DNA from 2 places in the Rhizobium sp. BK312 genome. Region 2 is predicted to be linked to the other one. Evidence: predicted binding sites of a transcription regulator. Region 2 holds the regulator's gene; the other holds the start of a gene.
The links. The regulator PhoB, encoded in region 2, activates phosphate uptake and scavenging genes when phosphate is short. The targets are predictions, from matches to a motif close to TGTCATNNANCTGTCAT.
Positions count from the first base shown of each region.

Region 1: pstS (phosphate ABC transporter substrate-binding protein PstS) is a predicted target of PhoB. The motif match lies at 2,350-2,366, and genes of this name have one in related genera.

Region 1 is NZ_JACHZP010000003.1:648,080-651,491, reverse strand. It holds gene pstA (phosphate ABC transporter permease PstA) at 1-140, opposite strand, end outside; gene pstC (phosphate ABC transporter permease subunit PstC) at 152-1,123, opposite strand; gene pstS (phosphate ABC transporter substrate-binding protein PstS) at 1,199-2,224, opposite strand; gene FHT85_RS11805 (cupin domain-containing protein) at 2,489-2,833, opposite strand; gene FHT85_RS11800 (O-acetylhomoserine aminocarboxypropyltransferase) at 2,974-3,412, opposite strand, start outside.
Region 2 is NZ_JACHZP010000005.1:430,529-433,940, forward strand. It holds gene pstB (phosphate ABC transporter ATP-binding protein PstB) at 1-755, shown strand, start outside; gene phoU (phosphate signaling complex protein PhoU) at 807-1,520, shown strand; gene phoB (phosphate regulon transcriptional regulator PhoB) at 1,552-2,235, shown strand; gene FHT85_RS17015 (GcrA family cell cycle regulator) at 2,325-2,861, opposite strand; gene FHT85_RS17020 (aspartate aminotransferase family protein) at 3,286-3,412, shown strand, end outside.

The DNA.
Region 1 (3,412 bases), on a different contig from region 2:
ATGCCGCGATAAAGCAGGGTCGCAAGGATCACGCTGAGAAAGAAGATGCCGAGGACGGCCGCGATGAAGCACAAGACCATCATCACCCGGTTCTTCCCATAACGCCTCGACACGAGGTTCTGACGAATTGCATTGTCCATGGTTTTTTTCCTCAGTGCGCGTCGCCGCGGCCGATCATCCACCTCGCCAGCGCAAGCACGCAGAAGGAAAGGACGAACAGGAGCAGGCCGAGCGCAATCAGGCTCGACAATTGCAGACCGTCGGCATCGCCGAAATTGTTCGCGATCTGGGCGGAAATGGTGGTGGACGGCGAGATGATCGACGATTGCAGACGGCTCACCGAGCCGATAACGAAGGTGACGGCCATGGTTTCGCCGAGCGCGCGGCCGAGGCCGAGCATGATGCCGCCGACGAGGCCACGGCGTGTATAGGGAATCAAGATGTGGCGAGCCACTTCCCATGTGGTCATGCCCATACCGTAGGCGGATTCGCGCAGCATCGGCGGCACGGTGCTGAACACGTCGCGGGAGATCGCGGTGATGAACGGCAGGATCATGACGGCCAGCACGAGGCTTGCCGTCAGCAGGCCGACGCCCGGCGCCGGCGGCTGGAACAGCAGGCCGATCACCGGCACCTGGCCGACAGTCGCCATCAGGAAAGGCAGGATATTGTTCTGCATCAGCGGCACAAGAATGAACAGGCCGACGATGCCATAGATAATGGAGGGAACGCCCGCCAGAAGCTCGATGGCCGTGCTGATGGGACGGCGCAGGCTGCCGGGGCAAAGTTCCGTGAGGAAGATGGCGATGCCGATGCCCAGGGGAACGGCAATCAACATGGCGATGAATGAACTCACCAACGTACCGACTACGGCAGGGACGGCGCCATAAATATCGGCCGGCGCGCTCCACTTGGTGCCCCAAAGGAACGACAAGCCAAAGGTCTGAAATGTGGGTAAGGCATCGATGACAAGAACCACGAGGATTGCCAGCAGCAGAAGCACGACAAGAATAGCCGAGCCAAGCGTCATGAAATAGAAAATCCGATCCTGTATCCGGAATTTTCTGGTCGCGGCGGAGGTATTCACAGCCTGGAAGCCAGCCATCTGAGTCGCGTCAGCCATCGATTTCCCCTTGTCCTGTCACGAAAGGCGGACAGGGAAATACCCTGTCCGCCGCAACTTTTCGCCTAGCACAAATTACTTCGTGCCGAAGTCCGTCTTCCAAGACTTCTCGACGATCTCGACAACATTGTCCGGGACCGCAAGATAAGACAGCGCGGTCGCGTCCTTCTGGCCATGCTCATAGGACCACTTGAAGAACTTCAGTGCTTCTTCGTTCTTAGCAGCATCAGCCGGCTTCTTGTAGAGCAGAACCCAGGTCGAAGCGGCAATCGGCCAGCTCTTTTCGCCCGGCTGATTGGTGATGATCAGGTTGAAGTTCTTGGCCTTGGCCCAATCGGCGTTGGAAGCGGCAGCCTTGAAGGTTTCCAGGCTCGGCTCGATAACCTTGCCGGCAGAGTTTTTCATCTTCGCGAAACCGATGTGGTTGGCGACGACATAGGAATATTCAACGTAAGAGATCGAGCCAGCCGTCTGGTTGACGGTGGTGGAAACGCCTTCCGAGCCCTTGGCGCCGAAGCCGACCGGCCATTCAACAGCCGTGTTCGAGCCAACCTTTTCCTTCCACTCCGGCGAAACCTTCGCCAGGTAGTCGGTGAAGTTGAAGGTCGTGCCCGAGCTGTCGGCGCGGTAAACAACCGAGATCGGCGTGGACGGCAGCTTCACTTCCGGGTTGAGAGCCTTGATGGCTGCATCGTCCCACTTGGCGATCTTGCCGAGGAAGATATCGGCCAGCGTCTTGCCGTCGAGAACGAGTTCGCCCGGCTTTACGCCTTCGACGTTATAGGAAACGACGATACCGCCGGAGATCATCGGGAACTGGGCAATGCCGTTCTTCTCGAGGTCGGCATCGCTCATCGGCTTGTCCGAAGCGCCGAATACGATGGTCTTGTCGAGGAGCTGCTTGATGCCGGCGCCCGAACCGACCGACTGGTAGTTGACGACGTTGTTCGTCGCAGCCTTGTAGCCTTCGGCCCACTTGGACAGAACCGGTGCAATGAAGCTCGAGCCAGCGCCCGTGATGTCGGCAGCGGAGGCCGAAGCGGACATAGCCGCGATAAGGCCTGCAGTCAGGCAAAGCGAACGGAGTTTCAGGTTAAGCATAATAGACTCACTTCCTCAAGTGAATGAAAGGATGGCGAGCAGAAGACCGGCGCGAGGCTTGCCATGGTAAACGAACCTCCCCGCCTGAAATCTCCCGGCGACAGCCTTGGCTCTAAAGACGCATTGTTTCAGTTTGATGACAGTTTAATGAAGCGGCAGTGACACAACCTGCGGCAATCATTGCGGCCGTTGCGGAACGGCGTGAATCAAGCTGCGCCGAAGGGCGCATGAACGCGAACTTCATGTTCTGATTCAAGAGCATCGTCAGAGACGGATCACGTAATCCTTGCGAGTCGTTTCAATAACTTCCCAGGTCCCCTTGAAGCCCGGCCTCAAGATAAGACGGTCGCCTGCACGCAGATGGAAGGCCTTTCCATCCTCACCCGTCACAATAGAATAACCGGAGAGGATATGGAAATATTCCCATTCGTCGTAGACGACCCTCCATTTGCCCGGCGTTGCTTCCCAGATACCGGCATAGAGGCCGCCGTCGGCCTCATCCATGTTCCACGTTCGGAAGATCGGGGCTCCCGAAATGAGGCGATCCGCGGCAGGCGCTCCGAGCTCGGGCTCAACGTCATCGACATTCAGTTGCACATAGTCTGCCACTCAGATCCCCCGTCGGTCACGTTCGCCACATCAAAAAATATCCGCGACCACCAATCGGCGAGCGCAGACCGAGACAAACATGAAATTCGCCGAGATCAAAGAATCCCTGCTGCTTTTTCGGCTTCCTGCCGGTGCCGTCCTCAGATTTTCGCCAGTGCCTGCTCCAGATCGGCGATGATATCCTTGACGTCCTCGATACCGATGGAGAGACGCACCACATCCGGGCCGGCGCCGGCTGCGACCTTCTGTTCGTCGCTCAGCTGCTTGTGCGTCGTCGAAGCAGGATGGATGACGAGCGAGCGCGTGTCGCCGATATTGGCAAGATGCGAGAACAGCTCCAGGCCTTCGACCAGCCCCTTGCCCGCTTCATATCCCCCCTTCAGACCAAAGGTGAAAACGGAGCCGGCGCCCTTCGGCGAGTAACGCTGCTGCAGCGCGTGGTTGGGATCGTCCTCAAGGCCGGCATAGTTGACCCATGCTACCTTCTCCTGCCCCTTCAGCCAACGCGCAACGGCAGCCGCATTGTCGGAATGGCGCTGCATCCGCAGTGGCAACGTTTCGATGCCTGTCAGGATCAGA
Region 2 (3,412 bases):
CCTACAAGATGATCGGCCAGGACGTTTCTGTGTTCTACGGCGACAAGCGGGCGCTCTTCGACGTCAATCTGAAGATCCGCGCCAATACCGTCACGGCTTTGATCGGCCCTTCCGGTTGCGGCAAGTCCACCTTCCTGCGCTGCCTCAACCGCATGAACGATACGATCGAGACCTGCCGGGTCACCGGCAAGATCACGCTCGACGATCAGGATGTCTACGACGACAGCATCGACGTGGTGGAGTTGCGCGCCCGCGTCGGCATGGTCTTCCAGAAGCCCAACCCATTTCCGAAGTCCATCTATGAGAACGTCGCCTACGGCCCGCGCATCCATGGCCTGCATCGCTCAAAGGCCGATCTCGAGCATATCGTCGAGAGCAGTCTTCAGAAGGCCGGTCTCTGGGGCGAGGTCAAGGATCGGCTCCATGATGCCGGCACGAGCCTATCGGGCGGTCAGCAGCAGCGTCTGTGCATCGCCCGCGCCGTCGCGGTCAGCCCGGAGGTCATCCTGATGGACGAGCCATGCTCGGCGCTTGATCCGATCGCAACCGCCAAGGTCGAGGATCTCATCCACGAACTGCGGGAGAATTTCACCATCGTCATCGTGACGCATTCCATGCAGCAGGCAGCCCGCGTCTCGCAGCGTACCGCAATGTTCCATCTCGGCCACCTGGTCGAGGAGAACGACACCGATAAGATGTTCACCAATCCCGACGATTTCCGCACGCAGGATTACATCATGGGCCGTTTTGGTTGATGATATCAGGCGCGCGGCTCATTTCACACAGTTCACCTTGAGGATAGAAAAATGGTCTCCACTCACATTCTCTCTGCCTATGACGAAGACCTGAAGTTCCTGACGCGCCGCATTGCTGAAATGGGCGGCCTGGCAGAGCAGATGGTTAGCGACAGCGTACGCGCGCTGGTCAACAGCGACGCTGCCCTGGCCCAGAAGGTCATCTCCGACGACGTCGTTCTCGACCATGCCGAGCGCGAAGTCGGCGACAAGGCGATCGTTACCATCGCCCGCCGTCAGCCGATGGCGGCGGATCTGCGTGAAATCATGGGCTCGATCCGCATCGCATCCGATCTGGAGCGCGTCGGCGATCTCGGCAAGAACACCGCAAAGCGCGTCATCGCCGTCCAGGGCACCGGTGTCCCGCGCCGTCTCGCCCGCGGCATCGAGCATCTCTCCGAACTGGCGCTGAGCCAGCTCAAGGAAGTTCTGGATGTCTACGCGACCCGCTCGCCGGACAAGGCCGTGTCGATCCGCGAACGCGACGAGGAAATCGACGCCATGTACACCTCGCTCTTTCGCGAGATGCTGACCTACATGATGGAAGATCCGCGCAACATCACCACCTGCACGCATCTTCTTTTCTGCGCCAAGAACATTGAGCGCATCGGCGACCATGCCACCAACATCGCCGAGACGATCTATTACATGGCGACGGGCGCGCAGCCGGAAGGCGAGCGCCCGAAGGACGATACCGCCAATACCGTCGGCGCAGTGACCGAATAATCCGAAAGCGAAGAAAGGAGACCATAGGCGCATGGTTCCGAGAGTTGCTGTTGTAGAAGACGAGGAAGCGCTCAGCGTTCTGCTGCGCTACAATCTTGAGGCCGAAGGCTTCGAGGTCGACACGATCCTCAGAGGCGATGAGGCCGAGCTGCGTCTCCAGGAGCGCATCCCCGATCTCCTGATCCTCGACTGGATGCTCCCCGGCGTATCGGGCATCGAGCTCTGCCGCCGGCTGCGTATGCGGCCGGAGACGGAGCGCCTGCCGATCATCATGCTGACGGCCCGCGGCGAGGAAAGCGAGCGCGTGCGCGGGCTTTCGACCGGCGCGGACGATTATGTCGTCAAGCCGTTCTCGACGCCGGAGCTGATGGCTCGCGTCAAGGCGATGCTGCGGCGTGCCCGCCCGGAGGTTCTCTCCACGGTGCTGCGCTGCGGCGATATCGAGCTGGATCGCGAAACCCATCGCGTCCACCGCAAGAGCCGCGAAGTGCGGCTGGGGCCGACGGAATTCCGCCTGCTGGAGTTCCTGATGTCCTCGCCGGGCCGCGTCTTCTCGCGTTCGCAGCTGCTCGACGGCGTATGGGGTCACGATATCTACGTCGACGAACGCACGGTCGACGTCCATGTCGGCCGCCTGCGCAAGGCGCTCAATTTCTCCAATATGCAGGATGTCATTCGCACCGTTCGCGGCGCGGGCTATTCCATGGAGGCCTGAGCGGGGATACCCGATCAGGCATCAACATAGCGGCGGAAACAGAAAACGGGCCTCAAGGGCCCGTTTCTTTATCTCAGTCATCAAGCCTCTCAGCCACGCGGCTGGGCCGGCCTACGCCGTTCATGCACCGGCTGGTAGGCCAGGCGCTGATGGTAGGTGCAGTAAGGCGATGAATCTGGGCTCTCATTGCCGCAGAAATGGAAATCGTCCTTCAGCGGATCGCCGACCGGCCACTTGCAGGTGCGCTCCGTCAGTTCCGTCAGGCCGAGGCGGCGGGAGATCGGAACGACGACGTTCGATGCCGGGCGATATTGGATTTCGTTGACGGAATCGATCTCGATCTCTTCCTTCAGCATGGTTGCGCCCTGCTGGCGGGCAACCACCGTGCGGGTAGCAACGCGCGATCCGTAGGTCGCAGCGCGAGGTGCCGCTGCGCTGCGCTTCGGCGTGCGCGCTGCGGTTGTCGTGCCGCCCGCCTTCGCTCGGCCGGGGAGGTTCAGGCGATGTACCTTGCCGATAACGGCATTACGGCTCACGCCACCGAGCTGCGCAGCGATCTGGCTGGCGCTCAATCCTTCGGACCATAGCTTTTTCAGCTTCTCGACGCGTTCGTCTGTCCAATTCATGCCCTGTCTCCGCTGTCGCGTTTCCGATGGCAGAATCCCTCACCATTGCCTCGCATGGTATCGAGGCGCGAAACGCTCTAAAATTGTGGTGACTAGTTCCGCCGCATGCAGTCTAGCAATTGGTTTTTAACCTAGTGTGAGGCTGACTCCGTGACAAGAGTCGCGGGAATCTTGAGGAATCGATTTCGAGGTTTTCCCCAACTTGCTGTCCGGGCGTGGCATTTCTGCCATAGGCGCCGCCCGACGCATCTCTTTTGCCGGCAAGCCTTTTCTCGCACCTGCTAAAACGGCAGTTTTGTTGACATCGCGGTGCAAAACATCAATAGTGCCCGAGCCGCCGCAAGGCGGCATTTTTGATTTTTTCGGACCCGTTTCATCAAATGGAAGCGATCGGTCCTTAAAGTTGTGATCAGGAGATATGGCCATGGCCGAGACCACGCCGCTTTACGACACCTACTTGCGCGCTCCGCTGCGGTTCGAGCGAGGCGAGGGCGTCTGGCTGGTCACTGAGAATGGCGAACGCTACCTCGATTTCGCAGCCGGCGTCGCGG